Regions from separate parts of the Microbacterium sp. NPDC059771 genome, predicted to be linked through region 3. Evidence: predicted binding sites of a transcription regulator. Region 3 holds the regulator's gene; each other region holds the start of a gene.
The links. The regulator LexA, encoded in region 3, represses DNA repair genes until DNA is damaged. The targets are predictions, from matches to a motif close to TCGAACANNTGTTCGA.

Region 1 (5,671 bases), on a different contig from region 3:
CACCGGCGGGCTGCTCAACAACATCGGTCAGTCGTTCAGCCCGGGCGCCGAGCCGTTCCTGTTCCTCGGCTCGAGCCCGGCGGCGATGGTCTCGCTGATCGTGGTCGACGCGTGGCAGTGGACGCCCTTCTGCGTGCTGCTCGTGTTCGCCGCGCTGCAGACCCTGCCGACCGAGGTGTACGAGGCCTCGCAGGTCGACGGCGCCGGGGTGTGGCAGACGTTCTGGCGCATCACGTTCCCGCTCGTGCTGCCGAGCCTGGTCACCGTGCTGCTGCTCAAGCTCGTGGTGTCGTTCAAGGTGTTCGACCTGGTGTTCATCATGACCGGCGGCGGACCCGGCTTCGACACCACCGTCAGCAGCTTCGAGATCTACCGCACCGGGTTGCAGACCTTCGACGTGGGGGCTGCCGCCGCGCAGACCATCGCGTTCCTGGTGCTGGTCACCATCGTCATCCTGCCGCTCAACGCCGTCCGGCAGCGCCTGCACAGGGAGAGCTGACATGTCGCTCACACTCCGCACCTCCGACCACGCCTCCGACAGCGCGACCGTCACGCTGGTCGTGCCGGACGCGCGCCGCCGTCGTCGCCGCAGCCGCACCTCGAGCATCTCGCGCCCCGGTCGCCCGTCCGTGCTCGTCACCGTCGTGAAGTGGGTCGTGATCCTCGTCGCGATCGTGCTCGCCCTCCTGCCCGTGCTGTACATGGTGGGCATGTCGTTCAAGAGCCCGGACGACATCCTGTCCACCCGCATCCTGCCCTCGCGGCTCGCGTTCGAGAACTGGGTCGGCGCGTTCGAGAACTGGCCCATCCTCACCTACCTGCGCAACTCCCTCGGTGCCGCGCTCGTGGCGGTGCTGGTGTCGCTCGTCGTCTCGATCCCCGCCAACTACGCCATGGCGCGGCTGCGCGCGGGCGGGAAGCAGACCCTCGGGCTGATCGTCTCCGCCTACGTCGCCCCGCCGATCGTCGCGATCATCCCGCTGTTCGTGCTGGTGCGCACCGCCGGGCTGATGGACTCCGTGATCGGGCTCGGCATCGTGGAGGGCCTGCTGCTCACCCCGGTCGCCGTGTGGCTGCTGGACGGGTTCTTCCGCGCGATCCCGTTCGAGGTCGACGAGGCCGCGCAGATCGACGGCTGCGGACCGCTGCGCACCCTGTGGGCGGTCATCCTCCCGCTCACCGCGCCCGGCATCGTCGCCGTGTCGATCATCGTGTTCATCCTCGCGTACAACGACTTCCTCATCCCGCTGCTGCTCACGCAGAGCATCGACTCGCAGACCCTCCCGGTCGGCATCGCGCTCATGCAGGGCGGCCGCGAGGTGATGTTCGGGCAGATGGCCGCCGCCAGCCTCGCCGGCCTCATCCCGATCTACCTGCTCGCGCTGTTCCTGCAGAAGTGGCTCGTCGGCGGGCTCACCCAGGGGAGTGTGAAGTAGCCCGAGGACGCGATGGTCCGAGTGCGGGGTCGGAGACGTGGCGGGCGGGGTGGTCCGGGGTGCGTTTGTGAGGCCGCGACAGGGGCGGAGCGGGGGATGGATCGCGTCAGGGGGCGGGGCGGCGCGCGATCGAGATCGAGTCGGCGGCGGCGAGGCGTCGGAGGTGGGCCGTGATGCGGGCCCGGAGATCGTCGTGCTGCGGGCCGAGGCGGGTGGCGGCGTCGTGCCAGTTCGAGGGGTCGTAGCGCCAGACGGGCCAGGACTTCAGGTCGGGCGCTTCCCACTCGTAGCGGGGCCAGACGTGGGCATGGACGAAGGCGTCGGTGTTGCCGAGGATGTCGATGTTGATGCGACGGAACGCCGGATCGACCTCTCGGCAGGCGTGCTCCACGGCCGTGGCGAGGAGGTCGACGGCGGCGAGGAACCGTACCCGTTCCTCCCGCGGCAGGTCCGCCAGCGCGGTGGCCTCCGGATCCGTGCCGAGCAGCACGCAGTAGCCGGGGAGGAACTGCACATCGCCGATCACCGCGTAGCCGCCGGGCAGTTCGGCGAGCAGCGTCGGGTTCTCTCCCCGCGCGGCGGAGCGGATGCGGTCGTCACGCCAGTCCATGCCGCTGATGCTATCGATGGGTGCTCCGGCGGGGACGATCGGGTCGCGAGGGCGTGGTCTGCGAGCCCGTTCCGTCGGGCGCCACCGTGCGGTTCGTGGAGGGCGTCGGTGGCCCTCTCGACAGCCCGATATCCCGGTTCTCGATTCGAACAAAGATACGAAACTCGCCGCCGTCGACGGTAGAATCGGGGCATGTCCACACTCTCCGGTTTGCACGAGGCGATGTCCCGCCTCGACGCCGCGTGGGGTGGCGCGGGCGATCCGATGGACCTGAACCGCGAGCAGTTGATCGCGGTGAACGACGCGATCGGCGTGCTGCGGAGACGTCTCGACGCGGTGCACGTGTCAGTGGGAGCGGGCATCGCGCGGGAGTCGCGGCCTGAGCTCGGTGCCGGCAGCCTGGCGAAGCAGCAGGGCTATCGGAACCCGGCGAGGCTGATCGCCGCGACGACCGGAGTCTCGACGGGAGAGGCGGCGCGACTGGTGGCGGTGGGCGAGGCCACGGCCCCGCGCGCCGACCTCCTGGGGCAGCGACTGCCGGCGAAGTACCCGTGCGTGCGGGAGGCGTTGGCCGCGGGTGCGCTCGGTGCGCCGGCGGCCGCGCTGATCGTCGCGATGCTCGACCGGTGCCGCGTGGCCGTGGGTGCTGCTCGGGTGGCGGAAGCCGAGCGGGTGCTGGTGGAGCAGGCGGCGGGGTTGTCGGTGGATGAGGTGCGGCGGTTGGTGGTGCGGGCGGAGGCGTGGGTCGATCCGGATGGGGTGGAGCCGCGGGCGGAGGAGCAGCGGTCGCGTCGGTCGTTGACGCTGTTCGAGCGTGACGGGATGGTGCATCTGAACGCGGTGCTGGATGCGGAGACGGCGGCGCCGGTGGTGGCGGCGATCCGGGGGTTCGTGTCGGCAGCGTTCGCGGCGCGTCAGGAGGCGCCGGATGCGGGGGCTCCGGATGCGGACCGTCGTACAGTGCCGATGATCCAGGCGGATGCGTTGTCGGCGTTCGCGGGGCACGTGCTCGGGTGTGCGTCGCGGTTGCCGCTGGCCGGGGCGACGGTGGTGGTGCGGGTGGGCCTGGGGGATCTGGAGGCGGGATCGGGGTCGGCGCAGGTGGACGGGATCGATCAGCCGGTGAGCGTCGGGGCGGTGCGGCGGATGGCGGCGGGCGGCGGGGTGATCCCGTGTGTGCTCGGCGGGGGCAGTGAGGTGTTGGACTGGGGGCGGGAGAAGCGGTTGTTCACCCGGGCGCAGCGGCTGGCGCTGGTGGAGCGAGACGGGGGGTGTGCGATGTGCGGGTTGCCGCCGGAGATGACGAAGGCGCATCACATCCGGTGGTGGTCGCGCGACCGCGGGCCGACGGATCTGTCCAACGGGGTGCTGCTGTGCGAGACGTGTCACCATCGCATCCACGACAACGGGTGGGACATCCACATCGACAGCGGCGAACGCGGCAGTGGTGGCGGTGGTAGCGGCGGCGGGATGGCGAGGGTGTGGTTCGTGCCTCCGCGGTACATCGACCCCGCACGCACGCCTCGGCTCGGTGGGCGGGCCCGCTTCGACATCGCCGCATGACGGGTGTTCGGGTGGTGGGGGTGGGCTCGAGTCGCGTCGAGCCGGGGTCAGCGGCTGCGGCCGACTCCGGCGGCGCGCAGGCGATCAGCGATCAGGATGCCGAGGGCGGTGGCGGCGACACAGCTCGCGAGTGTGATCGCGAAGAAGAGCAGCTGCACCGGAAGGGTGAAACCGCCCAGGTCGAACGACGCCCACGCGAGCAGGGGATACACGACCCCCACCACCACGGCCCCGACGTAGTGCAGCCACGTGCCCCAGTAGCGCCACATCACGAACAGGAACGGCAGCTCGGTGAAGGCCGCCCACCACAGGTTCGTCGCCACGCTGCCGAAGCCGTACCCGGAGAACGGCACGATCACGAGCCCGGCCAGCAACCCGACCAGCAGACCCACGAGCGGCGCGCGCAGCAGGCGCAGGGCGATCACCGACGGCAGCAGCCACAGGCCGGCGAGAGCGACGCTCACGAACGGCAGCCCCGGGAACAGGATCGTCGACACCCAGTTCGCGGGAGCGAGCAGCAGCCCGCCGGCCACGCCCAGCGCGGCGCACGTCAGCAGCAGCGCCGTCGGGAACCGGAAGCGCCGCCTGCCGGAGACACCGCCGTCCGGCGCGCTCATGCGAGGGGTACCGAGGTCCGCGGGTTCCGGCGCGTTCGTGTGATCGGGTCCGCCATCCGTAGCTTCCGGCGCGCTCGTGTGATCGGGTGCGCCGTCCGTAGTTTCCGGCGCTTTCGCGTGATCGGGTGCGCCGTCGGCCGTATCCTGAGCGCTCATGCGAGGGGTTCCGACGCGGCCTCGCGGGCGGCCTTCGACGCGGGCGACGCCGCGCCGACCTTCCAATACCCGCAGAAGCTCACGGCGTTCTTGTCCACGCCGCGCTCGCCGACGAGGAGCCTGCGGGCACCGGAGGCCAGCGACTGCTCCCCGGCCGCATAGGCGTGGAAGGGCGCGCTCGGAAGCTCGCTCCGGCCCAGCGCCTCCAGGGCGAGAGCACCGGGCGCCGCGTCGTGGGGGCGCACGATCCAGACCACGTCGAGCCCCGCAGGGTGCGGGAAGTCCAGGGCGTCGTCCTCGGCCGGCACCTCGACGATCGCGGTGCCGGTGGCGTGCGCCGGGAGCGAGGCGGCGATCCCGGCGATTGCGGGCAGCGCGGTCTCATCGCCGACGAGCACCACGCGATCGGTCCCCCGCTGCGGGTTGAACGTGAGGCCCTCGTCGATGACGAGCACGTGCTCGCCGGGCTCGCAGGTCTCCGCCCACCGCGACGCCGGGCCCGCCGTGCCGTCGGCCGCAGAACCGTGCAACACGAAGTCCACGTCGATCTCCGCCCCCGCCTCGGCGGTCGCCGCCCGGAAGGCACGCACCGTGTAGTTGCGCATGACGGGCCGCTCGCCGTCGGGGATACGCAGGAACTTGAGATAGCCGAACATCTTGTTCGCCTTCGCCGGCACCCGGTCGAGGCCGGCCTCGCCGCCGATGGGCAGGAACAGCCGGAACCACTGGTCGTACCCCATCGGGCGGAACCGGTCGATCTCACCGCCGCCGAGCGTCACGCGGATCCAGTGCGACGAGAGCCGTTCAGAGCGCAGCACGGTGAGGTGCAGGAGTTCGGTCGTCTCGGGCTTGACCATCTTGCTGAATGCCATGGAGTGCCTTTCAGGAGAGGGGGAGCTGCCAGGGGAAGAAGACGAGGAAGATCGCCGCCGAGGTGAGGAGCATCGCCACGGTGAACACGGTGTCGCGCACGCGGAACGGCACCAGGTGCCGCTCGGTCCGCGTCGGATGCGCGCCGAACGCCCGGGAATCCATCGCCAGGGCCACGCGCTCGGCATGCCGGATGGCCCCGGCGAGCAGCGGCACGATGTACCCCCAGCCTCGGGCGATGCGGGAGAGAGGACCGCGCCCGCCGTGATAGCCGCGCACCCGGTGCGCCGCGCGGATCACCGCCAGCTCGTGCCCGAACCGCGGCACGAAGCGGAAGGCCGCCAGAGCCGTGTACCCGATGCGGTACGGCACCCGCAGCTGCTGCACGCTCGCCCGCACCAGGTCGGAGCCGCTGGTCG
Region 2 (5,671 bases), 110 kb from region 3:
GCCAGGTCGACGTCGGCCGAGGTCGCGATCATCTGCAGCACCGTGCCGTCGCTCGACTCGGGGTCGACCGCGCCGCCGACGCCGCCGTCGGCTTCCGGCTCCCCGGTGCCCTCCTCCCCGCCGATGCCCAGGGGGTCGGGCTCGCCGAGCATGTCGTCCAGCGCCTCGGCCTCCGCGTCGATCAGGGCCTGCTCCCGCGCCAGGGTCCGGGCGTTCGCGAACTCCAGGTTGCGATACCCCTCGGCCCGCACGTGATCGCGCACCTCCGCGCCGACGCCGTGCTCGGCGGCCAGGTCGTCCAGCGCGGCCAGAGCGGCGCCGGAGATCGCGCGCTCCGCGAGCTCGAACTCCTCGGCCTCCGCGTGGTCGACCGGGAACCGCGCCCAGCGCACCAGGGCCGGCAGCATGGGGGCCTGCGCGAGCAGACTGAGCAGGATCACCCCGGCCGTCACGAGCACGATCTCGTCGCGGCCGGCGATCGCGCCGCCCTCGGTCACGGTCGTGGGCACCGACAGGGCGATCGCGAGCGACACGGCTCCGCGCATCCCCGCGACGGTGGACACGAGGCGCGCACGGGAGCGCGAGCCAGGGGCCGGGCGGGCGGACGGCCTGCCCTGGAACAGCACGTTGAGCAGCTGGAACAGGTAGCGCACGACCAGCAGCGTGGCCCACACCGCGAGCGTGATCAGCACCAGTCGCCCGATCACCGACGGCGGCACCTCGTGCACCACGTACTGCACCTCGAGCCCGATGAGCACGAACAGCGCGCCGTTGAGGAGGAACACGCCGAAGGGCCACGCCGCGTCCGCCTGGCGCCGCGACGCCGCAGTCGTCACGCGCGGCGACACCCAGGCCACGATGAGTCCGGCCACGACCACGGCCAGCACCCCCGAGGCGTGCACCATCTCGGCGACCAGGAACGCCGAGAACGGCACGAGCAGCAGCGTCACGTTGATGACGATGGTCGACGACATGCGACGCAGCAGCAGGTACGCGATCGCGGCGACCGCGACGCCCGCCGCGACCCCGCCGACGTACGACACCAGCACGTCCCACGTGACGGAGAGCGGCGTGACCTGGCCGCCGAGCGCGAGCGACACCGCGATCGCATACAGGACGAGCGCGGTGCCGTCGTTCGTGAGGCTCTCCGCCTTCAGCTTCATGAACATGCGTCGCGGCAGCAGACGTCCGAGCGCGGCGACCGCGGTGGCATCGGGCGGGGCGACGGCGGCGCCCAGGACGAGCGCGACCTCCCACGGCATCCCGAACAGCACGCCGATGCCCGCGACCGCGAACGCCGAGGCCACCACGAGCAGGGTGCTCATCGGCAGGATGTAGCGGAAGTCGCGGCGGATCGAGCGCAGCGACGTGGTGAGGCTCTCCCAGAACAGGATCACGGGCAGGAACAGCAGCAGCACGGTCTCCGGCGGCAGCTGCACCTCGCGCAGCTCGGGCACGAAACCGAGCAGCAGTCCGAGCAGGACGAGGACGAGCGGGAGCGCGAGACGCACGCGCGGGGCGATCAGGGTTCCGACGAGGATCGTGAGTCCGAGCAGGACGGTGACTTCAAGGCCTTCCATCCCTACCTCCCAACGCTATGGGGAGAAGGATATTCCTGGTCTCAGCCGATCTGTTCGGTGAGTTCGAACCAGCGCAGCTCGAGCTCCTCGATCTCGGCCTCCTGCGCCGAGATCTCCTTCATCCGCTCCCCCAGTCCGGCGTAGTCGGACTGGTCGTGGTCGGCGAGCGCGTGCTTGGCCGCGTCGACCTGCGCGGTGAGCTTCTGGATGCGTCGTTCGAGCGCCGCGACCTCCTTCTGCGCCGTGCGGAGCGCGGCACCGTCGAGGCCGGTCGGTGCCGCCGCAGCGGCACTCGCGGAGGGCTTCGACCCCTCGGCCTCCACCCGCTCGCGCAGCCGCAGGTACTCGTCCACGCCGCCGGGGAGGTGGCGCAGCCGTCCGGCGCCGTCGGGTCCCGGGAGGATCGCGTACTGCTGGTCGGTCACGCGCTCCAGGAAGTACCGGTCGTGGCTGACGACCAGGAGTGTGCCCGACCAGGAGTCGAGGAGGTCCTCGATCGCGGCGAGCATGTCGGTGTCCATGTCGTTGGTCGGCTCGTCGAGGATCAGCACGTTGGGCTGGTCGAGCAGCACGAGCAGCAGCTGCAACCGGCGCTGCTGGCCGCCCGAGAGGTCTTTGACCGGTGTCGACAGCTGCGCCGACGAGAACCCGAGCCGCTCCAGCAGCTGACCGGGCGTGAGGTCTTGCGCCTTCGACCCGGCGCCGAGCGTGTAGGAGGTGCGCAACCCGGAGATCACCACGCGCACCGGGTCGTTCCAGTGCGGCGTGAGCTCGTCGAGGCGCTGCGTGAGGGTGCGCACCTGCACGGTCTTGCCGCGCTTGACCCGGCCCTCTGTCGGCTCGACGGCACCGGAGATCAGCCCGAGCAGCGTGGACTTCCCCGCCCCGTTCACCCCGAGGATGCCGGTGCGCTCCCCCGGTGCGATGCGCCACTCCACGTCCTTCAGCACCGTTCTGGTGCCGCCGTCCTCGGTCGGGTAGGTCACGCCGACGTCGAGCAGGTCGACCACGTCCTTCCCGAGCCGCGACACCGCGAGCGACTGCAGCGACACCTTGTCGCGGATCTCCGGCACGTCCGCGATCAGCTCGTTGGCCGCGTCGATGCGGAACTTCGGCTTGCTGGTGCGCGCGGGGGCGCCGCGGCGCAGCCACGCGAGCTCCTTGCGGGCGAGGTTCTGCCGCTTCGCCTCGGTCGCCGCGGCCATGCGGTCGCGCTCGACCCGCTGCAGGATGTACGCCGCGTAGCCGCCCTCGAACGGCTCGACGATGCGGTCGTGCACCTCCCACGTCTCGGTGCAGATCTCGTCGAGGAACCAGCGGTCGTGCGTGACGACCAGCAGCGCCCCGGCGTTCGGGGACCAGCGCTTCTTCAGATGACCGGCGAGCCAGGTGATGGCCTCGACGTCGAGGTGGTTGGTGGGCTCGTCGAGCGCGATCACGTCCCAGTCGCCGGTCAGGAGCTTGGCGAGCGACACACGCCGCCGCTGGCCGCCGCTGAGCGATCCGATCCGCGCGTCCCACGGGAGCTCCCGCAGCAGCCCGTCGATCACATCGCGCACCCGGGCGTCGCCCGCCCACTCGTGCTCCGGCACGTCGCCGACCACGGCCGCGCCGATCGTGAGGTCGTCCGGGAGCGTATCCGCCTGGGTCAGCACACCGATGCGGGTGCCGCCGCGCACGGTCACCCGGCCGGAGTCCGGCTCCTTGGTGCCGGCGAGCATGCCGAGGAGGCTGGACTTGCCGTCGCCGTTGCGGCCGACGATCCCGATGCGGTCCCCCTCCTCGATGCCGAGGGTGACGGAGTCGAAGACGACGCGGGTCGGGTATTCGAGGTGCAGGGCTTCGGCCCCGAGAAGATGTGCCATGTCCTCTCCAGGGTAGTCCCGGATCGCCGGCCGCCCGCCCTGTCGTCAGCGGGAGCCGAAGAGCTCCGGCAGCGCCGCGGTGAACACGTCGAAGTGGCTGTACCAGACGGTGTGCGCCGCGCCAGGGATGCTCCGCACGCGGACGCCCTCGTGCTCGAACCGGCGCGCGTCCTCGTCGGTGACCCACGCGCTGGGGTCGGCGCGGACGACGATCGAGCCCGGTGCGGCGCTCCAGTGCCCATCGGAGCCGCACGACACGGACGCGGCCGTCGCGGCATCGAACCGCTCGGCCGCGCGGGCCTCCGCCTCGGCATCGGCGACCGAATAGAACGGACGCGCGCGGCGCAGCTCGGTCGGCGACAGGCGTGCACGCCGGTCGTGTTCGTACTGCGACACCAGCGCCGCGCGATCCTGACCGCCCTGCAGGGTTAGCGCCGCGTCGACGTAGACGGCGAGCGCCGGTTCGAGTCGCGGGGCGGCCGCGGCGAGGACCGTGGCACCGAAGGAGTGTCCCATCGCGGCGATCAGGGGCGGGCCGGGGGTGGCGGACGGGGGCTCGAGGAGGCGCACCAGGGTCTCGACGACCGCGTCGGCCGCGCTCTCGATCGTGAGCTGCGGATCGCGCGGCGAGAGTCCGTGACCGGGGAGATCGAGCGCGAGTACGCGGAAACCGCGCTCCGTCAGCGCGGGCACGACGCGGTGCCAGCTCTCGGCGGAGCCCATCATGCCGTGGAGGAGCACGACCGTGTGCTCGCCCGAACCGGCTTCGACGACGTTGAGAAGCATCGCGTCAGTAAACCACGACCGTTACCTTTCCGTGACCTGACTTTCGTCCACACTCGTTCGATCCTTTGTTCGAATGTCGGTGGTCAGTGATGGAGTGAGGTCATGACCGCGCTGCTCGACGCCACCGACTCCCAGCGGGCGATGCTCGCCGAGCTGGTCGCGGGCCTGGTCGCGGCGGAGCAGACGCTGAGCAGCATGCAGGCCGCCCGCGACGGCTTGCTGGCCCTGGCCGGGCGCCTCGCGGTCGACATCGCCCGGCAGGGGCGCCACCCCGACCACGGCGACCTGGCGATCCGCACGGTCGCCGCCGAGATCGGCGCGGCCCAGCGCGCGAGCGATCGCGCGGTCGAACGGCGCATGTCCGAGGCGTCCTGGCTGGTCGAGCGCTTCCCCGCGGTGTGGGAGGCGCAGGGCCGCGGGCTGATCAGCGCGGCGCACGCGCGCGCGATCCTCGACGCGGGCGCGCATCTCCACGACGCTTCCGAGCGGTCGGCCTTCGCCGACGACGCCGTAGCCCTCGCGCAGACCACCTCGCCCAACCGGCTGCGGCCGCTCGTGCGACGCCTCGCCGAACGCTTCCAGGAGCGCACGGTCACCGAACGGCACCGCGACGCCCGCGAGCAGCGGCGGGTCTGGGTGAAAGACGCAGGCGACGGGATGGCCGACCTGGGCATGCACGGACCGGCGGCACTCGTCCACGGCATGTTCGACCGGCTGTCGCAGATGGCTCACGCCGTACAGCAGGAGAACGCGCGCGCGGAGCGGGGCGCGACCGAGCCCTCCCCTGCCACACCCGACACCCGCACGGTCGACCAGCTGCGAGCCGACCTGCTCTCCGATCTGGTGCTGACTGGCACCCCGGCCGGCCACGACACGGCGGACGGTCTGCTGGGCGAGCTGCGGGCGCGCGTGGAGGTGACGGTGCCTGTGCTGACCCTTCTTCGTGACGATCACCCCACGGCGGTGGGCGCTCCGGCTGAGCTCGACGGTCAGACGCCGATCGATGCGGAGACCGCCCGACATCTGACCGGCGGCGCCGCGGGGTGGGACCGGGTGCTGACGCATCCGATCAGCGGCGCGACGCTCGCGGTCGACCGCTACCGGCCGAGCGAGGAGCTCCGCCGGCACCTGCGAGCGCGCGACCAGCGCTGTCGTTTCCCCGGATGCGGCCTCGCGGCGCGGAAGAGCGACCTCGACCACAGCCACGATGCGGCCCGCGGCGGGAAGACCGAGCACCGGAACCTGGCGACCCTCTGCCGCAGACACCACACCCTCAAGCACCACTCCCCGTGGCAGGTGCGGCAGCGGCCGGGCGGCCTTCTGGAGTGGACGAGTCCGGCCGGACGGAGCTACCTCGACCGCCCGCCGCCTCGGCCATCGGTGGTGTTCGCGGAGGCGGGTGTGCAGGATGGCCGCGGCGCGGGGACCGGTGGAGGCGCA
Region 3 (5,671 bases):
CATCGCGGTGGCCGCGTTCCCGAAGGGCCACCCGCGGGCGACCCACCGCACGCAGGATGTGGAGGCCCTGCTCGCGAAGCAGGCCGCCGGTGCGACGTTCGCGATCACACAGCTGTTCTTCCACGCCGACGACTACCTGGCCTTCGTGGAGCGTGCCCGCGCGGCCGGGGTGACCATCCCGATCCTGCCCGGCATCATGCCCATCACCTCGCCCGCTCGGCTCTCCCGCGTGCTGGAGCTCACGGGAGAGGAGCTGCCCGGAGAGCTCTCCATCGCCCTCGACGTGGAGCCGACCGCCGAGGGCCGCCGCGAGATCGGCATCGCCTGGGCCGCGCGCCTGGCCGCGCAGGTCGTGGCCGGCGGCGCCCCCGGCGTGCACCTCTACGCCTTCAACCAGCACGAGACCGTCCTCACCGTCCTCGCCGAAGCCGGCATCCTCCCGGCTCTGCGCCGTTAGACCCCCGCCGAAAGGAAACACCATGACCGCATTCCCCGAGGGAACCATCCTCGGCTACCCCCGCATCGGCCGTCGCCGCGAGCTCAAGAAGGCCGTCGAGGCGTTCTGGGCGGGCCGCATCGACGAGCAGGAGCTGGAGCGCACGGCCGCCGAGCTGCGCGCCGCCACCCGAGAGCGGCTCGCCGCGCTCGGCCTCGGCCGGGACGACTCCGCGATCCCGGAGTCCTTCTCGTTCTACGACCAGGTGCTCGACGCCGCGGTGACCGTGGGCGCGATCCCCTCGCGCTTCGAGCACCTGCGCGCCGCCGACGGCACGGTCGGCCTCCCGGCGTACTTCACGATCGCGCGGGGCGAGGGGGAGCGCGCGCCGCTGGAGATGACGAAGTGGTTCGACTCGAACTACCACTACCTCGTGCCGGAGATCGGTCCGGAGACGGTGTTCTCGCTGTCCAGCGACCGGCTCGTGCGCGAGGTCGCAGAGGCCGCTGCCGCAGGCTTCACGACCCGCCCGGTCGTGGTCGGCCCGGTCACCCTGCTGGCGCTCGCGAAGGCCTCGGACGACGCCCCCGAGGGCTTCGAGCCGCTGTCGCGCCTGGACGACGTGCTCCCCGTGTACCGGGAGTTGCTCGCCCGCCTCCGGGCCGCGGGAGCGACCTGGGTGCAGCTCGACGAGCCGGCGCTCGTGAGCGAGTCGCTCCCCGCCGACACCGCCGCCCTGGCGACCGCGGCCGAACGTGCACTCGCCGTGCTCGGGGGAGCGGAGGACCGTCCGTCGATCCTCGTCGCCGCCCCGTACGCGGCGCTCGACGCCGTGTTCCCGGTCCTCGCGGCCGCGCCCGTCGAGGCGATCGCGGTCGACCTGGTCCGTGGCGCTGTGCCGTCCGCGGCGGAGGGTCTCGCGGACAAGACGCTCGTCGGCGGCGTGATCGACGGGCACAACATCTGGCGGGGCGACCTGGCCGCGGCGTTCGCCACGCTCGAGCGTCTGCGCGACCTGGGGGCCGCGGCCGTGTCGGCCTCCACCTCGACCTCGCTGCTGCACGTGCCGCACGACGTCGCCGACGAGACCTCGCTCGACCCCCGCCTGGTGTCGTGGCTGGCGTTCGCCGATCAGAAGGTGCAGCAGGTCGGCGTGCTGGCCCGCGGGCTGTCGCACGGCCCCGAGGCGATCGCCGCCGAGCTCGACGAGGCCTCGGCGGCCCTGCGCGACCGGCTGGATGCGCCCGGCGTGCGCGACGGCGCGGTGCGCAAGCGGGCGCTGGTCGACGCCGACTTCTCTCGGGTGTCCTACGAGGAGCGGGAGAGTGCGCAGGAGGCCCTCGGCCTCCCGGTCCTGCCCCTGACGACGATCGGGTCGTTCCCGCAGACCGCCGACATCCGTCGCGCACGGGCGCGGTTCACGCGCGGTGAGATCCCCCGCGACGACTACGACGACTTCCTGCGCCGGGAGATCGCCGCGGTCGTGTCGCTGCAGGAGGATCTCGGGCTCGACGTGCTGGTGCACGGGGAGCCGGAGCGCAACGACATGGTGCAGTACTTCGCCGAGAACCTCGACGGCTTCGCGGTCACGGAGCACGGGTGGGTGCAGTCGTACGGCTCCCGCGCCACACGACCGTCGATCCTGTGGGGCGACGTCTCCCGGCCGGCACCGATCACGGTCGACTGGTCCGGATACGCGCAGTCGCTCACCGCGAAGCACCTCAAGGGCATGCTCACGGGGCCGGTGACGATCCTCGCGTGGTCGTTCGTGCGCGACGACCAGCCGCTGGGGGAGACCGCGAACCAGGTCGCCCTGGCGCTGCGCGAGGAGATCGCCGACCTCGAGGCGGCGGGCATCGCCGTGATCCAGGTCGACGAGCCGGCCCTGCGCGAGCTGCTGCCGCTGAAGAAGGCCGATCAGCCGTCCTACCTGGACTGGTCGGTGGCGTCGTTCCGTCTGGCGACCGGTGGGGCAGCACCGGGCACGCAGGTGCACACGCACCTCTGCTACTCGGAGTTCGGTGTCGTGATCGACGCGATCCGCGCGCTGGACGCCGACGTCACGTCCATCGAGGCCGCCCGCAGCCGGATGGAGGTCGTCGCGGACATCGCCGAGGCCGGGTTCGACCACGGCATCGGCCCCGGCGTCTACGACATCCACTCCCCGCGGGTTCCCGCGGTGGAGGAGGTGGAGTCCCTGCTGCGTCGCGCCGTGGAGGAGATCCCCACGCGGCAGCTCTGGGTCAACCCGGACTGCGGCCTCAAGACCCGCGGCTACGAGGAGACCACCGCGTCGCTGCGGAACATCGTCGAGGCCACGCGCCGCGTGCGCGCCGAGGTGGGCGCCTCGGTCTGATCACGTGACGAAGGCCCTCTCCGAGCGATCGGGGAGGGCCTTCGTCGTGTCCGGGTCAGACGGCTCGCAGCACCGCGACGACCTTGCCGAGCACCACGGCCTCGTCGCCGAGGATGGGCTCGAAGGCGGTGTTCCGCGGCAGCAGCCACGTGTGTCCATCGCGGCGACGGAGCACCTTGACGGTGGCCTCGCCATCGAGCATCGCCGCGACGATCTCGCCGTTCTCGGCGTCGTGCTGCGAGCGGACGACGACCCAGTCGCCGTCGCAGATGGCGGCGTCGATCATCGACTCGCCGGAGACCTTGAGCATGAACAGGTCGCCCTTGCCGACGAGCTGCCGGGGGAGCGGGAAGATCTCCTCGACCTGCTGGTCCGCGGTGATGGGCACGCCGGCGGCGATGCGGCCGACGAGGGGCACGAGCGCGGCGTCGCCGACGGGAGTCGTGACATCGGCCGGGTTCTCGGCGCCGGAGCCGGTGCCGGGCAGGTCGATCAGCACCTCCATGGCCCGCGTCTTGCCCGGGTCTCGACGCAGGTAGCCGCTCAGCTCCAGCTGGCCGAGCTGGTGCGTGACGCTGGAGAGCGACTTGAGCCCGACGGCGTCGCCGATCTCGCGCATGCTCGGCGGGTAGCCGTTCTGGGCGATGGCGGCCTGGATGACCTCCAGGATCGCCATCTGCTTGGGGCTGAGGCTCTTGCGACGGCGGGTCCGCGGCGCCTCCGACTCCGGGGCTGTGGTCTCGCTCATGATGCTCCTTCAGTGCGTGAGATCCGACGTCGCTCTTCGAATGTCGGTGGCCCGTGGTGGGGTGTCCTTGTCGAAACCGTATCCGAGAATCGCGCCGATCTGGAAGATCTGTTCGAGCGTGTCGGACGATTCGTGGACAGGGTTTCGAAGACAGCTTGACAGATGTTCGAACTCGAAGATATCTTCGGAACGTAGCTTCGCATTCACGGCTCCCGGCCGAGTCGCGGATGCGAACGCTACGCCAACCTCCCCGGGCCCTCGCGGCGCCGGGACAGTGAAGGAGCAGACATGAGCACCATCAGCCTCAGCACCGCGACCGCGATCTCCGCCACGGCCCGTCCGGCCACGCGGCTCCGGCTCACGGCTCGCGGTCGCGGTGTGCTGCTCGCGGTCGCGTCCGTCCCGCTCGCCGTCGGCATCGCCTTCGCGGCGATCAGCGGCGGCAGCGCCATCGCCTCCGGTGCCGACAAGCCCGTGGCCGCCGTCGAGACCATCACGGTCATGCCCGGTGACACCCTCTGGTCGATCGCCGGCTCGATCGCTCCCGAGGCCGACCCGCGCGACGTGATCGGCGACATCAGCCGCATGAACCTGCTCCGCGGCGGAGAGATCCAGATCGGTCAGGAGCTCGCGATCCCGGCGCAGTACGCGGAGTGACGCATGGCCGTCGGTGCCGCCTCGTCCTCTTAACATGGATAGGGTGACCCTCTCCCTCAACGATCTCCCGCTGCGCGACGATCTGCGCGGACTCACTCCGTACGGCGCACCGCAGGCACCGCTCCCGATCGCCCTCAACGTCAACGAGAACACGCATCCCGTTCCCGACGAGGTCGCCAGCGACATCCTCGACGACATCGCCGTGGCGATCCGCGACGTCAACCGCTATCCCGACCGGGAGTTCACCACGCTGCGGGAGGCGTTCGCGGACTACCTCGGTCACGGGCTCACGGCCGAGCAGATCTGGGCGGGCAACGGCTCGAACGAGGTGCTGCAGCACATCCTGCAGGCGTTCGGCGGACCGGGGCGGACGGCGTTCGGCTTCGCTCCGACCTACTCGATGTATCCGCTGATCGCGCAGGGCACGGGTGCGTCATGGGTCGCCGGCACCCGGCACCCCGACTACTCGATCACCCCGGAGGAAGCCGCGGCACAGGTGCGCGCCACCGACCCCGACGTGGTGATCCTGTGCTCGCCCAACAACCCCACCGGTACGCCGCTCGGGCTCGACGTCGTCGCGGCGGTCTACGAGGCCGCGCGCGGCGTGGTGATCGTCGACGAGGCGTATCAGGAGTTCGCACCGCATGACGCGCCGTCCGCGCTCACGCTCCTCGACGGCCGTCCGCGGCTCGCTGTGTCGCGCACCATGAGCAAGGCCTTCGCGTTCGCCGGAGCGCGCGTCGGCTACCTGGCCGCAGACCCCGCGTTCATCGACGCGCTCCGCCTCGTGCGGCTGCCGTATCATCTGAGCGCGCTCACGCAGGCCGCGGCGGTGGCGGCGCTGCGCAACGCCGACGTGATGCTCGGCATGGTCGAGGAGATCGTCGAGCAGCGCGATCGCATCACAGCGACGCTGGAGGCACTGGGGTACACGCCGCACGAGTCCTGGTCGAACTTCGTGCTGTTCGGTGGCGTGGCCGACCCGCAGGCCACGTGGCGGCAGTTGTACGACCGCGGTGTGCTCGTTCGCGACGTCGGCATCCCCGGCCACCTCCGCGTCAGCGCGGGCACCGAGGCCGAGACGACCGCGTTCCTGGACGCCCTGGCCTCGATAGGATCGGCATCATGACCACCCCCGCGAACCCCGCCCGCACCGCGCGTCGTGTGCGCAGCACGTCGGAGTCGACCGTCGAGCTGGAGCTGAACCTCGACGGCACCGGGGTGAGCCGCATCGACACCTCCGTGCCGTTCTTCGACCACATGCTGACGGCGTTCGCGAAGCACTCGCTGACCGATCTCACCGTCCGCGCCTCCGGTGACACGCACATCGACGCGCACCACACGGTGGAAGACGTCTCGATCGTGCTGGGTCAGGCCATCCTGGAGGCGCTGGGTGACAAGGCGGGCATCTCCCGCTACGGCGATGCGCTCGTGCCGCTCGACGAGGCGCTGGCGCAGGCCGTCGTCGACATCT

Region 1: a site for LexA is predicted at 2,192-2,207, ahead of ACFV3I_RS04125 (DUF222 domain-containing protein). Genes of this name have one in related genera too.
Region 2: a site for LexA is predicted at 4,289-4,304, ahead of ACFV3I_RS17765 (DUF222 domain-containing protein). Genes of this name have one in related genera too.

Annotation. Positions count from the first base shown of each region.
Region 1 covers NZ_JBHWHK010000001.1:851,001-856,671, forward strand. The annotation lists gene ACFV3I_RS04110 (carbohydrate ABC transporter permease) at 1-499, shown strand, start outside; gene ACFV3I_RS04115 (carbohydrate ABC transporter permease) at 501-1,436, shown strand; gene ACFV3I_RS04120 (HIT family protein) at 1,543-2,046, opposite strand; gene ACFV3I_RS04125 (DUF222 domain-containing protein) at 2,239-3,609, shown strand; gene ACFV3I_RS04130 (ECF transporter S component) at 3,657-4,226, opposite strand; gene ACFV3I_RS04135 (siderophore-interacting protein) at 4,379-5,254, opposite strand; gene ACFV3I_RS04140 (energy-coupling factor transporter transmembrane component T) at 5,265-5,671, opposite strand, start outside.
Region 2 covers NZ_JBHWHK010000003.1:94,879-100,549, reverse strand. The annotation lists gene ACFV3I_RS17780 (Na+/H+ antiporter) at 1-1,580, opposite strand, end outside; gene ACFV3I_RS17775 (ABC-F family ATP-binding cassette domain-containing protein) at 1,622-3,445, opposite strand; gene ACFV3I_RS17770 (alpha/beta fold hydrolase) at 3,491-4,231, opposite strand; gene ACFV3I_RS17765 (DUF222 domain-containing protein) at 4,334-5,671, shown strand, end outside.
Region 3 covers NZ_JBHWHK010000003.1:207,994-213,664, forward strand. The annotation lists gene ACFV3I_RS18330 (methylenetetrahydrofolate reductase) at 1-457, shown strand, start outside; gene metE (5-methyltetrahydropteroyltriglutamate--homocysteine S-methyltransferase) at 480-2,792, shown strand; gene lexA (transcriptional repressor LexA) at 2,848-3,540, opposite strand; gene ACFV3I_RS18345 (LysM peptidoglycan-binding domain-containing protein) at 3,829-4,197, shown strand; gene ACFV3I_RS18350 (histidinol-phosphate transaminase) at 4,232-5,326, shown strand; gene hisB (imidazoleglycerol-phosphate dehydratase HisB) at 5,323-5,671, shown strand, end outside.